Regions from separate parts of the Burkholderia sp. 22313 genome, predicted to be linked through region 1. Evidence: predicted binding sites of a transcription regulator. Region 1 holds the regulator's gene; each other region holds the start of a gene.
The links. The regulator LexA, encoded in region 1, represses DNA repair genes until DNA is damaged. The targets are predictions, from matches to a motif close to ACTGTATNNNNATACAGT.
Positions count from the first base shown of each region.

Region 1 (7,529 bases):
CGCGTGCTCGAGGCCCGCGATCACGCGCAGCAGCGTGGTCTTGCCGCAACCGGACGGCCCGAGCAGCGCGACGAGCTCGCCCGGCGGAAAGTCGAGCGACACGTTGTCGAGGGCGGTGAAATCGCCGAAGCGCTTCTGAAGGTGACGGACGGTGATACCCATTCTGGTTGCCTCTTTTACGATTTCGACGAAATGGCGGCGACGGGGCCGGCGTGAGCGGGAACGTCATCGCGCGCGCCGGCCAGTTCGGCGGCGAGATGACGCTCGGCGAGCAGCTTCAGCGCGAGCGTGACGAGCGCGAGCAGCGCCAGCACCGATGCCACCGCGAACGCCGCCGCGAAGTTGTATTCGTTGTACAGGATCTCGACGTGCAGCGGCATCGTGTCGGTCACGCCGCGGATGTGGCCGGACACGACCGACACCGCACCGAACTCGCCCATCGCGCGCGCATTGCACAGGATCACGCCGTACAGCAGGCCCCACTTCACGTTCGGCAGCGTCACGCGCCGGAAGATCTGCCAGCCCGACGCGCCGAGCACGCGCGCGGCCTCTTCCTCGTCGGTACCTTGCGCCTGCATCAGCGGGATCAGCTCGCGCGCGACGAACGGGAACGTGACGAAGATCGTCGCGAGCACGATGCCCGGCACCGCGAAGATGATCTGCACGTCGTGATCCTGCAGCCACGGGCCGAACCAGCCCTGCGCGCCGAACAGCAGCACGTAGACGAGGCCCGAGATCACCGGCGACACGGAAAACGGCAGGTCGATCAGCGTGGTCAGCAACGCCTTGCCGCGGAATTCGAACTTCGCGATTGCCCACGACGCGCACACGCCGAACACGAGATTGAGCGGCACCGCGATCACCGCGACGGTCAGCGTCAGCTTGATCGCCGACCACGCGTCGGGATCGGCGAGCGACGCGAGATAGAAGCCGACGCCCTTGCGCAGCGCCTCGAAGAACACCGCGGCGAGCGGCACGACGAGGAAGAACGCGAGGAACGCCAGCGCGACGCCGATCAGCAGCCAGCGCACGGCGCGCGACTCGCTGACGGGATCGAGCCGCTTCGCGGCGCGCGCGCGCGCGGCGGACGGGTTGTTCAGCACGGCACTCGACTCCTGGTTCATGGCTGGCCTCCTGCCGCGTTCGCGGCAACGCCGACGGCCGCCGGCGCCGGGCCGCTCGCGCCCTTGCTCGTCCTGCGCTGCAGATACCACTGCAGCGTGTTGATCAGGAGCAGCATCAGGAACGACACGACCAGCATCACGACCGCCAGCGCGGTCGCGCCTGCGTAGTCGTACTGCTCCAGCTTCGTGATGATGAGCAGCGACGTGATTTCGGATTTCATCGGCACGTTGCCGGCGATGAAGATCACCGACCCGTATTCGCCGAGCGCGCGCGCGAACGCGAGCGCGAAGCCGGTGAGCAGCGCCGGCAGCACGGCCGGCAGCACGACGCGGCGGAACGTCAGCCAGCGCGACGCGCCGAGGCACGCGGCGGCCTCTTCCTGCTCGCGTTCGAAATCCTCGAGCACCGGCTGCACGGTGCGCACGACGAACGGCAGCCCGATGAAGGTCAGCGCGACCAGCACGCCGACCGGCGTGAACGCGATCTTGATGCCGAACGGCGCGAGATACTGGCCGACCCAGCCCTTGGTCGCATAGACGGCCGCGAGCGAGATGCCGGCGACCGACGTCGGCAGCGCGAACGGCAGGTCGACGATCGCGTCGACGAGGCGCTTGAACGGGAACGTGTAGCGCACCAGCACCCACGCGACGAGAAAGCCGAACACGGCGTTGATCGCCGCGCCGCCCAGGGCGGAGGCAAACGTCAGCCGGTACGACGCGAGGACGCGCGGCGACGTGACGGCGGTGACGAACTGGTCCCACGACAGGGTCGCGGTCTTCAGGAACGTGGCGGCGAGCGGAATCAGCACCACGAGGCTCAAATAGGCCACCGTGATGCCGAGCGTCACGCCGAAACCGGGCAGCGCGCTCGGCTTGCGAAAGGTGTACGTCGTCATCGGATGCTCTTGCTGGGTGTTGCTGCTCACGGGTCCGGCGCGAACGCCGGCGCGGGAATCTCGCGCCGGCTGCCGGCCGGGGATGCGGCGCGCTGTCGTGGCGCGCCGCTGTCGTTATGGCTTGCTGCTTGCTGCCTGATGCGGCCGCGGTTACTGCGGCTTGTAGATCGAATCGAACACGCCGCCGTCCGCGAAATGCGTCTTCTGCGCATTCGTCCAGCCGCCGAAGGTGTCGTCGACCGTGTACAGCTTCAGCGTCGGGAACTGCTTCGTCAGCGCCGCCGGCACGTTCTTCGAACGCGGACGGTAATAGTTGCGCGCCGCGATCTCCTGGCCCTGCGGGCTGTAGAGGAAATTCAGGTAGGCCTCGGCCAGCTTGCGCGTGCCCTTCTTGTCGACCACCTTGTCGACCACCGCGACGGGCGGCTCGGCCAGGATGCTGACCGACGGCACGACGATCTCGAACTTGTCGGTGCCGAATTCCTTGATCGACAGGAACGCCTCGTTTTCCCATGCGATCAGCACGTCGCCGATCCCGCGCTGCACGAAGCTCGTCGTCGCGCCTCGCGCGCCCGAATCGAGCACGCCGGCGTTCTTGTAGAGCTTCGTCACGAACGCCTTCGCGCTCTGCTCGTTGCCGCCCGGCTTGTGCACGGCGTATGCCCAGGCGGCCAGGTAGTTCCAGCGCGCGCCGCCCGAGGTCTTCGGGTTCGGCGTGACGATCGAGATGCCCGGCCTGGTCAGGTCGTCCCAGTCCTTGATGCCCTTCGGATTGCCCTTGCGCACGAGGAACACGATCGTCGACGTGTACGGCGATGCGTTGTCCGGCAGGCGCTTTTGCCAGTCCTTGTTGACGAGGCCCTTGTTGGCGAGCGCGTCGATGTCGTACGCGAGCGCCAGCGTGACGACGTCGGCCTGCAAGCCGTCGAGCACCGAGCGCGCCTGCGCGCCCGAGCCGCCGTGCGACTGCTTGAAGTCGACCGTCTCGCCCGTCTTCGCCTTCCACACCTTGCCGAACGCCTGGTTGAAGTCCTGATACAGCTCGCGCGTCGGGTCGTACGACACGTTCAGGAACGTCGTATCGGCCTGCGCATGCGTCGCGACGCCCAGTACCGCCGCCGCGCCCAGCGCGAGTGTTGCGATCAGGCGGCCCACTGCGCCCGCCAGCCCCGTATTGCGCTTCGCCATCCTTGGTTCTCCCGTGTTGTCGGTATTGCGATGTCGGGCCAGTCTAACGAACGGGCTACATGATTAAAAATAATCGTTCTTCATTTTTTAATATTCAAAAGTGCTAACGCAGACGGGACGGACGGTTGCGGCGGATAAACCGACGTTTCGACGTCGCGAAATCGCGCCGGAACCGGCGTGATCGCGTCGAACCTCAAGTAACACTTGAAATTCGCGAAGTACTGTATAAAAATACAGCTCACTGTCTATCCATACAGTTCAGCCATGACCAAACTCACCGCCCGTCAGCAGCAAGTGTTCGACTTGATCCGCCGCGCGATCGAGCGCTCCGGTTTCCCGCCCACGCGTGCCGAGATCGCGGCCGAGCTCGGTTTCAGCTCGCCGAATGCGGCCGAGGAGCACCTCCGTGCGCTGGCGCGCAAGGGCGTGATCGAGCTGGCCGCCGGCGCGTCGCGCGGCATCCGCCTGCTCGGCATCGACGATGCGCCGCACCAGTTCACGCTGCCGCACGCCGGCCTGATGCAACTGTCGCTGCCGCTCGTCGGCCGGGTCGCGGCCGGTAGCCCGATCCTCGCGCAGGAACACATCTCCCAGCATTACGCATGCGATCCCGCGCTGTTCACGAGCAAGCCCGACTACCTGCTGAAGGTGCGCGGCCTGTCGATGCGCGACGCCGGCATTCTCGACGGCGACCTCCTCGCCGTGCAGAAGCGCACGGAAGCGAAGGACGGCCAGATCATCGTCGCCCGCCTCGGCGACGACGTCACGGTCAAGCGCCTGATGCGCCGGCCCGGCGGCCTCGAGCTGATCGCAGAGAACCCGGATTACGAAAACATCTTCGTCAAGGCCGGCAGCGCGGAATTCGCGCTGGAAGGCATCGCCGTCGGGCTGATCCGCTCGGGCGAACTCTGACAATCGGTCTCGCTGAGGAGAACATCATGGAACGCCTGTCCCGTCTGCTGCCTTTCCGTCAATTCGGCCGCCTGCGTCATCTGCGCGGCCGCACGCCCTGCGCGCCGCTGTCCGCCGCGGCGCCCGTGGTGAGCCAAGAAGTCGCAGTTGAACGGCAGGCGTCGCTGCTGCCGTCAGCGCTGCCCGCGTTCGCGCGGGTGTCGCTGAATGCCGGCCTCAATCACGCGGAACCGGCGCGTCGTGCGCCGGTGCGCGTCTATCACGGCCGCTCGCGCCTGATCATGGTCGGAACGATCGATGCCGTGTGCCGGATGATCGATCGCTGCATCGACGAGGAACGATCGGCCGCACACGGCGGTCTCTGATTGCGGAACCTGTCCGCACCGGAGGCATCGTGACTGGATCTTCGAGCCGCGCCCGGCGGCTCAAGCCCCTGCTGATCGTCGTGCTGGCCGTCGCCGCCCTGGTGGCGATCGGCTATGCATACGCGTCGCCGTACGTCGCGCTCGGTCGCCTGAAATCGGCGATCGACGCGCGCGATGCGCAGGCGGTCAGCGAATATGTCGATTTTCCGTCGCTGCGCATCAGCCTGAAGCAGCAGGTCACGGCAGAGTTGATGCGCCGGATCGACGCGGTGAAGAAGGACAATCCGTTCGCGGTGATCGGCGCGCTGATCGGTTCTGCATTGATCGGCCCGCTGGTCGATGCGTATGCAACGCCGGAAGGCGTGGCGGCGCTGATGAGCGGCATTCCGCCGCGCGGTAATCCGGGCGAACGGCCGCCCGACTGGTCGGGGCCGCCGTCCGGCGATGCGCCGGGCCATGCGCCGGCCACACCACCGGCCAATCCCGCGAGCCTCCCCGTACCGGGCAGCAGCGCCACCGCGTCAGCGGCGTCTGCGCCGGCCCCCACATCGGCACCCACATCGGCACCCGCGTCGGCCAGCCCGAGCGATGCAGGCCATCCGCAGCAAACGAGCGCCGGCTACCGGAATATCGATGAATTCGTCGTGACCTACCAGCGCAGCGCCGATGGCACGCGCTATGCGGCGATCTTCCATCGTGTCGGCCTGTTCTCGTGGAAGCTGTCCGCGATCGATCTGCACGCCTGAGCGTGCCGCGATCGAAATGGAGGCCGCCGTTGCGGCACGGCGCAAGACCAGCGTGAATCGCAGCGCGACCCAGCCGGTCAGGCAATCACGGCACGACTTGCCGTGTTACTTGCCGTTCGCAGTGGCCGCTTCGCGTTCGCGCGCGATCTCGGCCTTTTGCTCTTCCGCCGACGAACAGGCGACCAGAATGCTGCAGTTCACGCGATCGAGCAGTTGCGTATTGCCCGACCCCATCCACCACCTGGACAACCCGCTGCGGCACCGGTGGCCGACAACGACGAGGTCGGCCTTGATCTCCGTCGCGAGATTCGCGATTTCGTCGATCGGATAGCCGAACGCGAAATGGCCTTCCGCCTGAACGCCGCGCTCGCGCAGCCAGTTCACGCCTTCCTGCAGGATCTCGCGCGCCGTTTCCTCGAAACGGCCGCAGGCGACGTCGGTCAGCAGCCCTGCGCTTTGCGCGATGCTCGAGCGCATGTCGACGACCGACAGCAAATGCGTTTCCGCCTTCAGATCCATCGCGAGATTGGCGCCACAGCGCAATGCCTTGCGTCCTTCGAGCGTGCCGTCGTAGCACAGCAAAATCTTGTTGTAGCTAGCCATGAAACCTCCCTATCGCGACTACGTGCGCTATGCACTCATCATGGTGCGCCGCAATTCCGGACGCAAGGGATGGAAAACGCTGATTCGCCACGCGGGGCGCGTCGGCGATGATGCAGTGCACGATCCGTGCACGCCTGCACCGTGCCGCGCGGGCATGCCCTGAAGGGATGCGGCCGATGCACTAGAATGGCCCGTTCATGCCGTCGGCGCGCGTTCGCTTCGGCCATGTCGATCTGACAAGCATTCGTCCGATCCGTTCGCCTGCCCGCATGCCGGCCCGGCCGGCCACGAAGCCGAAAAACGCGCCCGCTTACAACGACAACCTGCCCATGTCCGTTGCACCGATCGAGTTCCGGAACGTCGAAAAGCGCTATGGCGACAAGCTCGTCGTCAACGACCTGTCCTTCCACGTCCAGGCCGGCGAATGCTACGGCCTGCTCGGGCCGAACGGCGCCGGCAAGACCACCACCCTGCGGATGCTGCTCGGCCTCGCGTATCCCGACGCGGGCGCCATTTCACTGTGCGGCGAACCCGTTCCGTCGCGCGCGCGGCATGCGCGCCAGCGAGTCGGCGTCGTCCCGCAGTTCGACAACCTCGACCCCGACTTCACGGTCCGCGAAAACCTGCTCGTGTTCAGCCGCTATTTCGGGATGTCCGCGCAGGCCGCACGCGCGCTCGTGCAGCCGCTGCTCGAATTCGCGAAGCTGGAAAACAAGGCCGATGCGAAGGTCGGCGAGTTGTCGGGCGGCATGAAGCGCCGGCTGACGCTCGCCCGTGCGCTCGTCAACGATCCCGACGTGCTGGTGCTCGACGAACCGACGACGGGCCTCGATCCGCAGGCGCGGCACCTGATGTGGGAGCGGTTGCGCTCGCTGCTCGCGCGCGGCAAGACGATCCTGATCACCACGCATTTCATGGAAGAAGCCGAGCGCCTGTGCGACCGACTGTGCGTGATCGAGGAAGGCCGCAAGATCGCCGAAGGCACGCCGCACGCATTGATCGAATCGGAGATCGGCTGCGACGTGATCGAGATCTACGGTCCCGATCCGGTCGCGCTGCGTGACGAACTGGCGGCGTTCGCGAAGCACACCGAGATCAGCGGCGAGACGCTGTTCTGCTACGTGACCGACCCCGAGCCGCTCAGCGCGCGGCTCAAGGGGCGCACGGGGTTGCGCTATCTGCATCGTCCGGCCAATCTGGAAGACGTGTTCCTGCGGCTCACCGGCCGCGACATGCAGGACTGATCGATCATGGACGTACGCAACTATTCCAGCGCCGCGCCGTCCGCACCGCCGCGCGAATCGCGCTTCGCGATCGCGCTGCCCGCGAATGCCACCAACTGGATCGCCGTGTGGCGGCGCAACTACCTCGTGTGGCGCAAGCTCGCGCTCGCGTCGCTGTTCGGCAATCTCGCCGATCCGATGATCTATCTGTTCGGGCTGGGATTCGGGCTCGGCCTGATGCTCGGCCACGTCGACGGCGTGTCGTACATCGCGTTCCTCGCGGCCGGCACCGTCGGTTCGAGCGTGATGATGTCCGCGAGCTTCGAGTCGATGTATTCGGGTTTCTCGCGGATGCACGTGCAGCGCACCTGGGAAGCGATCATGCACACGCCGCTCGCGCTCGGCGACATCGTGCTCGGCGAGATTGTCTGGGGGGCGAGCAAGGCACTGTTGTCGGGCGTCGCGATCATGC
Region 1 is NZ_JBQEON010000008.1:134,081-141,609, forward strand. Features, by position in the region: gene ACTJKF_RS09255 (sulfate/molybdate ABC transporter ATP-binding protein) at 1-162, opposite strand, end outside; gene cysW (sulfate ABC transporter permease subunit CysW) at 177-1,124, opposite strand; gene cysT (sulfate ABC transporter permease subunit CysT) at 1,121-2,020, opposite strand; gene ACTJKF_RS09270 (sulfate ABC transporter substrate-binding protein) at 2,171-3,208, opposite strand; gene lexA (transcriptional repressor LexA) at 3,473-4,120, shown strand; gene ACTJKF_RS09280 (hypothetical protein) at 4,147-4,485, shown strand; gene ACTJKF_RS09285 (DUF2939 domain-containing protein) at 4,515-5,231, shown strand; gene ACTJKF_RS09290 (universal stress protein) at 5,337-5,834, opposite strand; gene ACTJKF_RS09295 (hypothetical protein) at 5,833-5,997, shown strand; gene nodI (nodulation factor ABC transporter ATP-binding protein NodI) at 6,164-7,078, shown strand; gene ACTJKF_RS09305 (ABC transporter permease) at 7,085-7,529, shown strand, end outside.

Region 2 (7,529 bases), on a different contig from region 1:
TTGAAATCGGCTGGCAGCTTGCCCCTGAAACACCTCAACCGCTCCAGAAGCTCGTCGGGCCTCGGCTTGCGACTCACCGCGAAAACCCGAGGGCTATCGACCACGATTTCGATATCGTCCCCTTCGCGGAGCTCCAGTGCGTCGACCACACTGGCCGGAAGGCGAACTGCCAGACTATTGCCCCACTTTGCGACCTGCATATGAGGTGCGGATGCGGCACACTCGCGTTGCTCATCGACTCGCGCGATAATCGCCCACTCCTGCGCGAACACCGCGCCCCTGCCCGTCCGGCTCTCACGATGAAAAACCCCGATCTCGACCGACGCGACTGGATTGCCGGCCTCGAAAAAGGCCTGATGATCCTCGAGGCGTTCGACAGCCAGCACGCGCGGATGACGCCCACCCAGGCCGCCGCCCGCACCGGCCTCACGCGCACCGCCGCGCGGCGCTACCTGTTGACGCTCGAATCGCTCGGCTACGTCCATACCGACGGCAAGCTGTACGGCCTCACGCCACGCGTGCTGCGGGTCGGCTGGTCGTACTTCGATTCCGCGCGCCTGCCGCGCATGGTCCAGCCGTACCTGCAGCAACTGAGCGCGTCGCTGAACGAGTCGGCGTACGTCAGCGTGCTCGACGGCTGGGAACTCGTGTTCATCGCCCGCAACGGCGTGTCGCGCGTGATGACGACCGGTTTCGTGCTCGGCGCGCGCGTGCCGGCCCCGCTGACGTCGCCGGGCGTCGTGCTGCTCGCGCATCATCCGGATCGCGAGGCCGTCCGTGCCTGGCTCGACGACACCGAACTCGCGCCGTTCACGCCGCACACGATCACCAACAAGGCACGCCTGCTCGAACAGGTCGACCACGCGCGCGACGCGGGCTTCGCGGCGATCGAGCAGCAACTGCAGGTCGGCGTGCGCGGCATCGCGGTGCCGCTGAAGAATCGTCATGGCGAAGTCGTCGCCGCGCTGAGCACGAACATGCCGATCGGCGCGGAGACAACCGATGCGGCCGTGCGGCGCGTGCTTCCGCATCTGCAGGAAACCGCGCTCGCGATGCTGAACGTGCTTTAGGCGTCCGGGCCGCGCGCGTACACAAACGTCCCGCCCGCGACGCTCACCCGATCCGCCACCACCGCGGCAGCAGATCGCGCACTTCCCGCCGCCGGTAACGATCGTCGATCAGATGCACGACGCCCTCGTCGTGCTCGGTGCGGATCACGCGCCCGGCCGCCTGCACGACCTTCTGCAAGCCCGGGTACAGATACATGTAGTCGTACCCGTTGCCGAAACGCGCATCCATCGCCCGCCGCATCTGCTCGTTGACATCGTTGACCTGCGGCAGCCCGAGCGTCGCGATGAACGCGCCGATCAACCGCTCGCCGACCAGATCCACGCCTTCCGAAAACGCACCGCCGAGCACCGCGAAGCCGACGCCGCGCCCGCCCGCGTCGAAGCGCGCGAGAAACGCGTCGCGCTCGCTTTCGGCCATGCCGGGCGCCTGGGCCCACACGGGCACGTCCGGATGGCGCGTCTGCATCAGCGCGACGACGCGCCCGAGGTAGTCGAAGCTGCTGAGAAAACCGAGGTAGTTGCCGGGCCGCGTCGCATACTGCGCGGCGATCAGGTCGGCGATCGGTTCGAGCGAACGGTCGCGGTCGCGCCAGCGCGTCGACACGTGGCTCGCGACGCGCACGGTCAGTTGCTCGGCGCGGAACGGCCCGTCGACGTCGAGCCAGCCCGTATCGGCCGGCAACCCGAGCGTGTCGCGATAGAAATGGAACGGGCTCAGCGTGCCGGAGAACAGCACGGTCGCGCGCGCGGCTTCGTAGCGCGGGGCGAGAAAGCCGGCCGGAATCACGTTGCGCACGCACAGCGTCGACTGGAGCCGGCGGCGACGCCCGGCCGGCGCGACGCCGTCGAGCCCCGACTGGCGCGGCAGCGGCTCGCCGTGCAGCGTCGCGTCGAAGATCGACGCGCTGTCGAACGCGTCGGCAAGCACGCCAAACTGGATCGCCTCGAAATGAAAGCGCAGCAGCGCATCGCCGTTCGCGCGCGGCGCGTCGGTCAGGTGTTCGCCGATCGCCGCGACGAGATTCTGCACGGCCGACACGATCGGCCCCGGGATCTCCGGGTATGCCGCGTAGCGCTCGGCCTGCGCGCGGTTGACCGTGCCCCATGCGCGCGCAAGCCGGTCGAACGCCTTGCGCAGTGCGGCGGGTGCCGCCTCGCGCGCGGCCGCGAACGCGAACGGGTCGAGCGATGCGCTGTACATCTTGCGTGCGCGATCGAGCAGGTTGTGCGCCTCGTCGACGAGCACGCCGACGCGCCACTGGTTCTGCTGCGCGAGCGTGTGCAGCATCGCGTTGCCGTCGTAGTAGTAGTTGTAGTCGCCGATCATCATGTCCGACCAGCGCGCGAGCTCCTGCGCGAGGTAGTACGGACAGACGTCGTGCGCGAGTGCCGCGTCGCGCACGGTGTCGCGATCGAGCATGCCGGCACCGATCGCAGCGTCGCGCGCGGCCGGTAGCCGGTCGTAGAAGCCTTGCGCGAGCGGGCACGATTCGCCGTGACACGCACGGTCCGGATGCTCGCACGCCTTGTCGCGCGCGACGAGTTCCAGCACGCGCAGCGGCAGCGCCGGCGTGCCGGCGCCGAGCGTGGTTGCTGCTTCGAGCGCGAGCGCGCGGCCGGGCGTCTTCGCGGTCAGGAAGAACACGTGATCGAGCTCGCCCTCGCCGCACGCCTTCAGCAACGGAAAGACCGTGCCGAGCGTCTTGCCGATGCCGGTCGGCGCCTGCGCCATCAGGCAGCGTTCGTCGCGCGCCGCCCGATAGACGGACACCGCCAGCTCGCGCTGCCCGCTGCGGAATTGCCCATGCGGAAACGTCAGCGCACGCAGCGCTTCATCGCGGGCCGCGCGGTGCGCGGTCTCACGCTCGGCCCAGCCGACGAAGCACGCGCACTGCTCGGCGAAGAACGCGGCGAGCACGCTCGCGCTCAGCGTTTCCGTCAGCACGGTCTCGCGTTCGGACACGATATCGAAATACACGAGCGCGACGTCGATTTCGGCGAGGCCGCGCGCGTCGCACATCAGGTGCGCGTAGACCTTCGCCTGTGCCCAGTGCAACGCGCGGTGATTGGCCGGCATCGCGTCGAGGCTGCCGCGATAGGTCTTGATCTCCTCGAGGCGGTTCGCGACCGGATCGTAGCCGTCCGCGCGTCCGCGCACCGTGAGCGTGCCCCACGTGCCGGCCAGCGCGATCTCGGTTTCGTAGCGCGCACCGCGCTTCGACGTGACGGCGCCGTGGCCGGCAATGCCTTCGAGCGCGGTCGGTGCGGGCGTGAAGCGCAGGTCGAGATCGCCGCGTCGCGCGGTGAACTCGCACATCGCCCGCACCGCGACGACATAGCTCATGCGGACAGCCCCGCCGTTTCGACCGGCTCGATGCCGGCGCCCGCGCCGGCCCATTCGACATCGACGACGCGCACCGGCATGCCGTGCGCGATGCAGTACGCGAGCCAGCGCGTCTGGTTGTCCTGCAGCCGATCGCCGGGGCCTTTCACCTCGATCAGCTCGTAGCGCCGTTCGCCGGGCCAGAACCGGACGAGATCCGGCAACCCCGAGCGGTTGCTGCGGATGTCGGCGAGCAGGCGCGTGAACCACAGCCGCAGGTGCTCGGGCGGCAGGCAGGCCAGCGCCTCGTCGAGCAGCGCGTCGGTCAGCACGCCCCAGAACACGAACGGCGATTGCAGCCCCATCTTCGTCGCGTAGTGACGGCGGATCGTGTCGCGGTATGCGCCGGAGTCGAGTTGCGCGAAACAGGCGGCGAATGCATCCGTGCGACGCACCGCGAAATCGGGTGCATGCAGGTCGGCCGGGCCGCGCTGGAACGGGTGAAAGAACGCACCGGGCACGGCCGCGAACACGGGCTCCCAGCACAGCAGCCCGAACAGCGAATTGATCAGCGTGTTCTCGACGTAATGAACCGGCGCATCGGGCTGCGCAAGGTGGTCGCGCACCGCGAATTCGACGCTGACGAACGCTTCGGGGCGCGCCAGCACGAGCGTCTCGCGCGGCGCGCCCGGCGCGGCGGCTGCGCGTTCGACCCGCTGCCCGAGACGGCGCTGCAGGCGCGGCAGCATCCGCTCGACGCGCTGGCGCTCCTCGTCGCTTTCGAAGCCGCCGCGCGCGTCGAGCGCCAGCGAGAGCGCGTCGCCGTCGCGACCGCAACGTTCGAGCACGCGAATGCGCCGATGCCGGCTGCCCGGCCACGCGCTGCGCGCATACGCGTCGAGCGCGGCGGTCCAGTCGGCGCGGCGCTCGCAGGTCTGCCCGAGCGTGAACAGCAGCTTCGCGCGGCGCGTCGCGAGCCACGGCTGCGCGCAGTCGACCGTGTCGATCGCCTGCAGCAGCGCGTCGAACGGCAGGCCGTCGGGCCACGCGTCGAGTGCGTCGCGGCAGGTCTGCAGCGCGAGATACGCATCGACGTCGCCGCGCTGCTGGAACGCGCGCGACGACGGCGCGAACGGCACGCTTTCGTACTGGAACACGCCGAGATCGGCGAGCACGAATTCGCGCCAGTCCTGATGCAGATTGCCGAAGAACATCAGCCGCAACCGGTCGCACAGCGCGCCGACCGTCACGCGCAGCACGCGATCGCCGGCCTGCGCGCACCACGCGTCGAGCGGCTGCGCGACCGCGTGCCCGGGCCGCAGCCGTTCGAGCCAGTCGGGCTTGCGCTCGCCCGCGTGCGCGGCGAGCGCCGGAAACATCGTCAGCAAATCGGCCTTGGTCGACAGCGCGAACAGCGCGTCGAGCGTGAGTGCAGGCGCCGGATCGACCCAGCCGAGTTCGACGAGCGGCGCGGCCGCGTCGAGCGTGCTGCCGATTTCGTCGTACACGAGCTTGCTGGCGCGGAACTCGGCGCCGTTGCGCATCAGCATCCGCACGAGCAACGCGCGCGACGCCTGCGGCAGCCGCGCGAAATGTGCGAGAAACGCGTGTTCGTGCGTGTCGAGCAGGTCGTCGTAACGCTCGCCGAGCCAGGCCAGCGCGCGTTCGAAATTGGTCAGGTAGTAAAACGCCGGGGGCGTCGGCGATGCAGGCGTCACGGGGATCGATCACTGTACGTTTGTACAGGTTCGAATCATATCAAATGTGACGAAACGTGCCGCACGCCGCGGCTTCGCGGCATCGGCCGGCTACCCCTCCAATCCGCCGGCCCCGTTCAGAACTGGTAATTCACCGACATGTCGAACACGCCGTTGGTCGACTGCTGCGTGATCGGGCTGCGCCGCGCGCGGCCGACGAGTTGTTCGATCGCACCGTCCATCGTCACGAACCAGTGCTTGTTGACGAACCAGACCATCGTCACGCCGGCGCCGAACGACTTCATCCCCGCGCCCGGCGAATAGGTCGACAGGCCCGAGCGCGCGGACGCCGCCGGGGTCACGCCGAACCAGCTGTTCATGTAGCGCGAGTCGGCGAACGACACGGTCGGCCCGGCGAACCAGAAGAAGTGTTCGTTGCTGCCGGGCATCGGCATGTACGCGGAGAAATCGCCGATCCAGCCGTTCGAGCCGCCGATGCTGCGCCGTACATCCGCGCGCAGCACGAGCGGGAAATCCTTCGAGATCACGTAATCGGCCGCGAGCTTCATCACCGGCGCCGCGTTGATGTTGTCGAGCCCGTTCAGGTGGCCCAGATCGTCGGCCGAACGGCGCCCGAGGTCATAGCCCACCGACATGCTCACGCGCCAGTTCGGCCCGCGCAGCACATTCGCGCCGAGCCCCTCGCCCGTCGACAGGAAGAACAGGTCGCGATAGCGCACGTCGAAATTCGGGCCGCCCATCACGCGATAGCGATCGGAGCCCGCATAGCGCGGCTGCAGCGTCATCGCGGCGCCGACGCTCACCTGCCACGTGGGGACGGTCGGACTGAACAGTTTCTGCAGCGGGACACCCGCCGAGTATTGCCATTCGCCGAGCGGCGAAGGGGTCTGGGCTGCCGCATCGCGGGCCCCGGCCGCCGCCAGCGCGGCGAAGGCCGACAGGCCGGACACGAACCGGCGGGCGCCGGGTGACAACAACGGGCGGGCAACGGTCATCAAGGCGGTCTCCGTCGGTTGCGCGAAACGAACCTGAGGGAAAGCGCATCGCACCGGATCGGCTGCAACGGCTGGCCGCCGACGGCACGAACGTAGCGTGCGCTGAATTAGTGAACATCCTACGCGACGCGCGCGACGCCGCAAAGCGCCCGTTGAATACGGGCACTTTGCCGGCGTCCGGGCATCCGGCATCCGGGCGTCCGGCGTCCCGCACGCGCCGGCGCCGGGTTGCGGAATCAGAAGCGCTCGACGTGATAGTCGCCGGCGAGCGCGGCCGGACTGCGCGTCGACATCATGCGCGAGAAGCTGTCCGCGAGCCGTCCGAGCGCGAGTTGCTTCTGGCTCGCGTCCCAGTGCGTGTAGGTGTCGTACGCGGAGTCGTCGAACGACACGGTGACGGCGACCGGCCGCCCGCTGGCGCGAAAGCCGATATGCAGCACGCCGCCCGGCAATTCCTCGATGTGATAGCGCAACGAACGCGACTCGAAATAGCGGCCCAGCACCTGAGCGATCGCGCGCTTGTCCGGCGATTGCACGTGGATGTCCATGATGGTCCTCCTTTCAGTGGGCGCGCGGCCGGCCGCGGTTCGCTGCGCCCGCCCGGCATCCGCATCGGCGGCGGCTGCGACGGCGGATCGCCCAGTGGCGGGCCCAGGGGCACGGGCGGATCGACCGGATCGTCGTGCTCGGGCAGCATCGGGTCGGGATCGACGTCGGGCGTCGGTTCGGGACGGTGCAGCATGGATGGCGTGTTCATGTCGCTCCTGCGCAGCGGCTCGCGCGTGTCGATTGGCGCCGCGACCGTGCGCAAGCCGTGTGCCAACCCGTCGGGGTCAGCGATGCGCGTTTCCATGTCTCGAAACGCTCGCACATGACCGCAATCGCCGCCGCATACGTTCGCGTCGTAACGTATCCTTTTCCTGGGTTCATTCATCGCGATGTCCTCTCGTCCACGCCGGCGGCAAGCGTCATGCCGGCCGGCCGCGCGGGCATGACGCTTGCGCCCGTCGTTACTGCAAGGAGGTTCGACCATGACCGTATGCGCCACCGGCCGCCGCGACGCCGTGTCACCGGCTGCCGGCCTGCTCTCCCTCGCCACGTCGCGCCCGCCGTCCGAAGACAAGACGGAGGAGCGCATCGACGAAGGGCTCGAGGAGACATTTCCGGCCAGCGATCCGCCCGCCGTTGGGGGCGCGACCCGTATCGACCCCGACAAACCGTCCGGCCACCGCGAACGTCGTGCGCCCGACGCCCCACCACCGCCCCGCGATCACGGCTGACGGCGGCACCCCGGCCCGCGATGCGCGGCAGCGTAGCGCCGGCCGGCACAACCGGAGTGAACGCATGAAACGCATCGAACGTGCATGGCACGAAGTCAGCGGCGCCGCGGGCGTCGCGGCGCTCGCCGCGATCGAGAGCGCAC
Region 2 is NZ_JBQEON010000003.1:269,258-276,786, reverse strand. Features, by position in the region: gene ACTJKF_RS04615 (AbrB/MazE/SpoVT family DNA-binding domain-containing protein) at 1-200, opposite strand, end outside; gene ACTJKF_RS04610 (IclR family transcriptional regulator domain-containing protein) at 300-1,070, shown strand; gene ACTJKF_RS04605 (ATP-dependent DNA helicase) at 1,114-3,414, opposite strand; gene ACTJKF_RS04600 (VRR-NUC domain-containing protein) at 3,411-5,111, opposite strand; gene ACTJKF_RS04595 (MipA/OmpV family protein) at 5,228-6,106, opposite strand; gene ACTJKF_RS04590 (hypothetical protein) at 6,343-6,654, opposite strand; gene ACTJKF_RS04585 (hypothetical protein) at 7,138-7,386, shown strand.
Region 2: a site for LexA is predicted at 5,123-5,140, ahead of ACTJKF_RS04600 (VRR-NUC domain-containing protein). Genes of this name have one in related genera too.

Region 3 (7,529 bases), on a different contig from region 1:
CCATACCGCCGACACGGATGCGATCGTCGAAGCGCGTGATCGCGATCTTGTAGGTTTCGTCGAGCACCGTCGACACCGGAGCTGCCGCCTGATTGACGATCGGCGCGGTGATCGAATAGCCCTTCAGCGGATAGACCGGGATCTTCATCAGGTTTGCGATGAAGTTCGTCGAGTACGAGCCGAGCGCGACGACATACGCATCCGCGCGCACTGTCTCGCTGCCGCACTGTACGCCGGCAATCTTGCCGCCGGCGATCGCGAGCGCGTCGATCGGCGTGTTGTAGCGGAACTTTACGCCGAGCGACTCCGCGAGCGCCGCGAGGCGCGTCGTGAACAGCTGGCAGTCGCCTGTTTCGTCGCCCGGCAGGCGCAGGCCGCCCGTCAGCTTGTGCGATACGGCGGCGAGTGCCGGTTCGGCATGCTGCAACTCGGTCGGCGACAGCAGTTCGAACGGCACGTTCGCTTCCTGCAGCACCGCGATGTCCTTCGCCGCGCCGTCGAGTTGCTGCTGCGTGCGAAACAGCTGCAGCGTACCGCCCGTGCGGCCTTCGTACTGGATGCCGGTGTCGGCGCGCAGCGCCTGCAGGCAATCGCGACTGTATTCGGCGAGGCGGACCATGCGGCCCTTGTTGACCGCATAGCGCTCGGCCGTGCAGTTGCGCAGCATCTGCCACATCCACTGGAGCTGGAAGCGCGTGCCGTCGAGGCGGATCGCGAGCGGCGCGTGCTTCTCGAACATCCACTTGACGGCCTTCAGCGGCACGCCTGGCGCGGCCCACGGCGCCGCATAGCCGGGCGAGATCTGGCCCGCGTTCGCGAAGCTCGTCTCGAGCGCCGGGCCGGCTTCCCGGTCGATCACCGTGACTTCATGACCGGCGCGCGCGAGGTAATACGCGCTTGCCACGCCCACCACACCGCTGCCCAGAATGACGACTCGCATAGCTGCTCCAGATGGAAGGGATCAGGTCGAGGCCGGGCGCACCTGCGTCTCCGTGTAACCTCTAGCTGATCTAGTTTTTTGAGCTATGGTATTGTCGAATGTGTAGGTTTTGTTATCGTATTTTTCTGGTTTTCAGCATAAACAAATGAGAACGCAACGCCAGCCAGTACGCTCGCTCGACAAGCTCGACCGGCGCATCCTCAAACTGCTCCAGGATGACGGCCGGATGGCGATGAAGGACCTCGCGGAACAGGTCGGGCTGACCGTGACGCCGTGCATCGAGCGCGTGCGGCGCATGGAGCGCGACGGCGTCATTACCGGCTATCACGCGCGCGTCGATCCGGGCCAGCTCGGCGCGGCGCTGCTGGTATTCGTCGAGATCACGCTCGGCCACAAGGGCGGCAACATGTTCGAGCAGTTCCGTCGCGAAGTGATGAAGATCGACGAGGTGCTCGAATGCCATCTCGTGTCCGGCGACTTCGACTACCTGATCAAGGCGCGGATCGGTGAAATGGCCGACTATCGCAAGCTGCTCGGCGACATCCTGCTGCAACTGCCCGGCGCGGTGCAATCGAAGAGCTATGTCGTGATGGAGGAAATCAAGGAGACGCTGACGATTTCGGTCGGCCAATGACGGTGGCGGCAGCCTGCCGCCGGGCTGCCTGCAGGGCTCCGTGTCGGCCCCTTATCTCGCCCTTGGCATGCTGCACCCAATACTGTATAAATATACAGTATTGGGTGCAGGCGAATGGGTGAGCGCATGGACGGTCTGTCCGACAACGAATTTCCGATAGCGCCGCCCGCGCCCCGCAAGGGGCGAGGTGCGGTCGACAACCTGCAGGGACGCTACGAAACGGCGCTGCGCGAAGCGGTCGACGACGGCTGGACGCACGAATCGGACGACACCGATCTGCCCGCTCCGCTGCGCACGCAGGTATTCGAGGAGCGTGCAAAGAGCATCCTCACGCATAACCAGTCGCCGGATATTCCGTTCAGCGTGTCGCTCAATCCGTATCGCGGCTGCGAGCACGGCTGCATCTACTGCTTTGCACGGCCGACGCACAGCTATCTCGGCCTGTCGCCGGGGCTCGATTTCGAGAGTCGCATCTATGCGAAGGTCAATGCGGCCGAACTGCTCGAGCGCGAGATATCGCGCAAGCGCTACGTGCCGGAGCCGATCGCGCTTGGCGTCAACACCGACGCATACCAGCCGGTCGAGCGCGATCTGCGCATCACGCGCAGCGTGATCCAGGTGATGCACGATCATGGGCTGCCGTTCGCCGCGATCACGAAATCATCGCTGATCGAGCGCGATCTCGACCTGCTTGCGCCGATGGCCGAGCGCGGCCAGGTGATGGCCGCGGTCACGATCACGACGCTCGACGCCGATCTCGCGCGCACGCTCGAGCCGCGCGCAGCGACGCCGGCGCGCCGGCTGCGGACGATCCGCGCACTGCGCGACGCGGGCGTGCCGGTGGGCGTGAGCATTGCGCCGATGATCCCGTTCGTCACCGAGCCCGACATGGAACGCGTGCTGGAAGCTTGCGCGGAAGCCGGTGCGACGCACGCGAGCTATATCATCCTGCGATTGCCGTGGGAGGTTGCGCCGCTGTTCAAGAACTGGCTTTCCGCACATTTCCCCGATCGCGCGGAGCGCGTGATGAACCGCGTGCGCGACATGCGCGGCGGGAAGGATTACGACTCGGATTTCTCGAAACGGATGAAGGGGGAGGGGATCTGGGCCGACCTGTTGCGTCAGCGTTTCCGTCAGGCCGTGAAGCGGCTCGGGCTGAACGAGCGCACGAACGGCATTCTGGATCTGTCGCAGTTTCGCGGTGGGCCGGCGGCCGCGGCGGCAACTCAGCGCAAGCCGGTGGGGGCAACCCGCGCGAAGTCGCGCGACGACATGCAGTTGAGTCTGTTCTGACTCGCGCGTCGGGGGCTTACTGCGAAATCTGCTTCGCCGCTTCGACTTGCGACTCGAAATACGTCTGGAACGACAGCGCGAGCGCGGTCATGAGCAGGAACGCGCCGATCAGCAGCGAGAAGATCACGATGAAGATCACCGTCCAGCCCGACCGGCTGTGCTTGCCGGTATCGGCATTGAATTGTGCGTCCCATTTCTCGTCGGGCCGCAAGCCGTAGACGAGTGCGGCCAGGAACGCGGCCAGCAGCGAGATCGCGCCGGGTACGGCGAGCCACCAGCCGAGGCTGGCACTGCGCTGGGTCGCGGCGAGCAGCATGAAACCCGGGATGCCGACGATCGTCGCGAGCAGGTGCACCCAGCCGTACACGTCACGAAAGCCGTACAGATAGAAGCGGTGTGCGCCGAGCGAACCAAACAGGAACGCGAGAGCGGCAGTGAGCGTCTTGGAGCGGAAGCGGCGGGACGGTGCGGTGCTGCTGGACATGGGCGGCGGTGGGTGATCGTTGGCATGGGCGACCGGCATGCCGGCGCGGGCGCTTGGCCCGGCACGCATTCTACGATGCCCGGTCGGGCCCGGTCACCCCTCGCCTGCGTCAAGGTGCCGCATAGCTGACGCGGTAGATCGCGCCGGCATAGTCGTCGCTGACGAGCAGCGAACCGTCCGGCAGCGGCAGTACATCGGCCGGGCGGCCCCACACGGTACCATCGGCGCGCAGCCAGCCCGTGATGAACGGTGCCTGGCGGGCGTGGCTGCCGTCGGCCGACACGACGACGCGCATCACGCGGTAGCCGACCTTCTTGCTGCGATTCCACGAACCGTGCTCGGCAATGAAGATGTTGTTGCGATACGACGCCGGAAACATCGGCCCTGTATAGAAGCGCATGCCGAGTGCCGCGACGTGTGCGCCGAGTTTCAGCACCGGCGGCACATAGCGGCGGCACACGTCGGGGCTCCCGAATTCGGGATCGGGCGTATCGCCGCCGTGGCAGTACGGAAAGCCGAAGTCGAGGCCTGCGCGCGGCGCGCGGTTCAGCTTGTCGTCGGGCACGTCGTCGCCCATCATGTCGCGTCCGTTGTCGGTGAACCAGAGTTCACCCGAATCGGGGTGCCACGCAAAGCCGACGGTATTGCGCACGCCGCGGGCAAACACCTCGCGCCCGCTGCCGTCCGCGTTCATGCGTGCGATGATCGCGTAGCGGCTGCGATCGGCGAGGCACACGTTGCAGGGCGCGCCGGTCGGCACGTAAAGCTTGCCGTCGGGGCCGAACGCGATGAATTTCCAGCCGTGGTGGTGATCGGTCGGCAACGTGTCCGTCACGACAACCGGCGCCGGCGGCTTCGCGAGGCGGTCGTCGATGTGGTCGACACGCAGAATGCGCGATACGGCGGAGATATAGAGCGCACCGTCGCGATAGGCGACGCCGACGGGCATGTCGAGCCCCGATGCGATCACGTACCGGGCGGTGATCCGGCCCTCATGCATCACGAACGCGTGGACGCGGCCTTCCCGTGAGCCGACATACAGGATTCCGCGTGGCGACCAGGCCATTTCGCGGGCGGTCGGCACGGCGTCGGTCAGTACGTCGACATGGAAGCCGGGTGGTACGACGAGTTCGCCCACCGGCGGTGCGGCGCAGGCCGCGGTGGAGGCGAGGCAGGTGACGAGGCCGGCCAGCAGGCCCGCGAGGCGGTGCTGTGCGCGGCGCGCCGAGGCGATGCGAAATAGCGGCATGGCGGCGGTGAGCGTCGTGAACACGACGATTGTATGCTCGGCGAACAGGGCGTCCGCGGAATTTTTGCGCGTAAGTGTTTGTTATGGCTTTGGTTTCCGGCTATAATCGCACGTTTCAGTAGTTTCGAACCCGGTTTTCCCGAAGGATTTCATATGGTTATCATCCGTCTGGCTCGCGGCGGCTCGAAGAAGCGCCCGTTCTACAACATCGTTGCTACCGATTCGCGTAACCGTCGTGACGGCCGCTTCATCGAGCGCGTCGGCTTCTACAACCCGGTTGCCACGAAGGGCGAATCGCTGCGTATCGCTCAAGACCGCCTGACGTACTGGCAAGGTGTTGGCGCGCAACTGTCGCCGACCGTCCAGCGTCTCGTGAAGGAAGCGCAAAAGGCGCAACCGGCTGCCTGACATGGCGCGGTGTGCCGGTCGTACCGGCTGCAAGGAGCATTGATGTCCGGTCACGATTCCGGTAACGCAAAGCGCGGGCGGGCGTCGTTTGGCGCATTCGTCCGCAAGCCGGTCGAGCGCGACGCTGTCGCGAGCGCCGGTACGGCTGCCGAGCAGGGCAGTCTCGAAGCGGTGCAAGCCTGGCCCGACGATGCTGTCGAGGTCGGGGCAGTGGTCGACGCCTATGGCCTGAAGGGCTGGGTCAAGGTGGCGACGCATGCCGATGCCGGTCGCGGCGGCGATGCGTTGCTCAACGCGCGCCGCTGGTGGCTGGAACGGGGTGGGGAGCGGTTATCCGCCCGCATCCTGCAGTCGAAGACGCACGGCGACACGGTCGTCGCGCAAACCGCGGGCGTCAGCGACCGCGATGCCGCACTCGCTTTGCGCGGCTTTCGCGTGTTCGTGCGCCGGGAAGATTTTCCGGCATTGGCCGCGGACGAATTCTATTGGGTCGACCTGATCGGTCTCGAAGTCGTCAACGAACAATCGGTGGCGCTCGGAACCGTGAGCGGGATGATCGACAACGGCGTGCATTCAATCCTGCGCGTCGAGTATCCGGCAGTCGGCAAGGATGGTCAGCCGACCACCGACGAACGGCTGATTCCGTTTGTTGGCGTCTACGTCAAAACGGTGGATCAGGCGGCACGTCGCATCGTCGTCGACTGGGAAGCCGATTACTAAATGAACCAGGTTACGGAGAGCGCGGTGCAGTTCGACGTCGTCACGCTCTTTCCCGAAATGTTCCGTGCGCTGACCGACTGGGGAATCACCAGCCGGGCCGTGAAGCAGGAGCGCTTCGGGCTGCGCACCTGGAATCCGCGTGATTTCACGACGGACAACTACCGCACGGTCGACGATCGTCCGTACGGCGGCGGTCCGGGCATGGTGATGCTGGCCAGGCCGCTCGAGGCTGCGATCGGCGCTGCGAAGGCAGCGCAGGCGGAGCAGGGCGTCGCGAGCACGCGGGTGGTGATGATGTCGCCGCAAGGTGCGCCGTTCACGCACGAACGTGCGGTGCGGATGGCGCAGGAGCCCGGCGTCATCGTGCTGTGCGGCCGCTACGAAGCGATCGATCAACGCCTGCTTGATCGTTGCGTCGACGAGGAAATCAGCCTCGGCGATTTCGTTCTGTCCGGCGGCGAGCTGCCGGCGATGGCGATGATGGATGCCGTCGTGCGCCTGCTGCCCGGCGTGCTGAACGATGCGCAATCGGCCGTGCAGGACAGTTTCGCCGACGGGCTGCTCGATTGTCCACATTACACGCGTCCCGAGGAATACGACGGGGTGCGCGTGCCGGACGTGCTGCTTGGCGGGCATCATGCCGAGATCGAGAAGTGGCGGCGCCAGGAAGCATTGAGGAATACGTTGCGGAAGCGGCCGGACCTGATCGTCCGGGCGCGCCGCGAGAAGTTGTTGAGCCGTGCCGACGAGGCGTGGCTTGCGAACCTCGCACGCGAAGCGAAGAACGCCTCTTGAGGCGGCAGCGCGGGCGGGAATTGGCGGTGTCGTGCATGCGTGCGCGGCGCCTGATGTGAATCCATCCTCTATCGGGGCCAAGCCTGGAAACGGGCGGGTGCAAACGCCGACAAGATGGCTTTAGGAGTCAGTGATGAATCTGATCGCAAAACTTGAGCAGGAAGAGATCGAGCGCGCGCTCGCCGGCAAGACGATTCCCGAATTCGCCCCGGGCGACACGGTGATCGTGAACGTGAACGTGGTTGAAGGTAACCGCAAGCGCGTTCAGGCTTACGAAGGCGTCGTGATCGCGATTCGCAACCGTGGCCTGAACTCGAACTTCATCGTCCGCAAGATTTCGTCGGGCGAAGGCGTCGAGCGTACGTTCCAGACCTACTCGCCGCTGCTGGCGAGCATCGTCGTGAAGCGTCGCGGTGATGTGCGTCGCGCGAAGCTGTACTACCTGCGCGAGCGTTCGGGCAAGTCGGCTCGAATCAAGGAAAAGCTGGTGTCGAAGGATCGCACCGCAGCAGCTTCCCAAGAGTAAGAGCTGTAAGGAAAAAGCACCCACCCGGGTGCTTTTTTCATTCTGGCGCGACAATATGTTCGATACGACACGAACCCGAGAGTCCCATTGAATCGTCGCCCCATCATTGACCCCGAAGTGTTGCCGGTCGAAGGCACCGGCGCCGGCCTGCCGTCCATCGATGCACGGCTGATGACGCCGCCCGGGTTGCGCGAGCGTTTCGCGCGCACCCTCGAATGGAGCGTCGAACCCGACGAGGTGCGGCTGCAGGCCGGTGTCGATCCGCGCAGCGCTGCCGTCCTCATCCCGCTCGTCGTGCGCGAGACCGGCCTTACCGTGCTGCTGACCCAGCGCGCCGATCATCTGAACGACCATGCCGGGCAGATCAGTTTCCCCGGCGGTCGTCGCGAGCCGTTCGATCGCGATGCGACCGCGACTGCGTTGCGCGAGGCGAAGGAAGAAATCGGGCTGGCCGCGGAGCCGGTGGAGATCCTCGGTGCG
Region 3 is NZ_JBQEON010000032.1:70,371-77,899, reverse strand. Features, by position in the region: gene ACTJKF_RS24185 (D-amino acid dehydrogenase) at 1-940, opposite strand, end outside; gene ACTJKF_RS24180 (Lrp/AsnC ligand binding domain-containing protein) at 1,086-1,574, shown strand; gene ACTJKF_RS24175 (PA0069 family radical SAM protein) at 1,689-2,867, shown strand; gene ACTJKF_RS24170 (NINE protein) at 2,884-3,351, opposite strand; gene ACTJKF_RS24165 (PQQ-dependent sugar dehydrogenase) at 3,461-4,600, opposite strand; gene rpsP (30S ribosomal protein S16) at 4,754-5,008, shown strand; gene rimM (ribosome maturation factor RimM) at 5,051-5,728, shown strand; gene trmD (tRNA (guanosine(37)-N1)-methyltransferase TrmD) at 5,729-6,523, shown strand; gene rplS (50S ribosomal protein L19) at 6,657-7,049, shown strand; gene ACTJKF_RS24140 (CoA pyrophosphatase) at 7,137-7,529, shown strand, end outside.
Region 3: a site for LexA is predicted at 1,656-1,673, ahead of ACTJKF_RS24175 (PA0069 family radical SAM protein). Genes of this name have one in related genera too.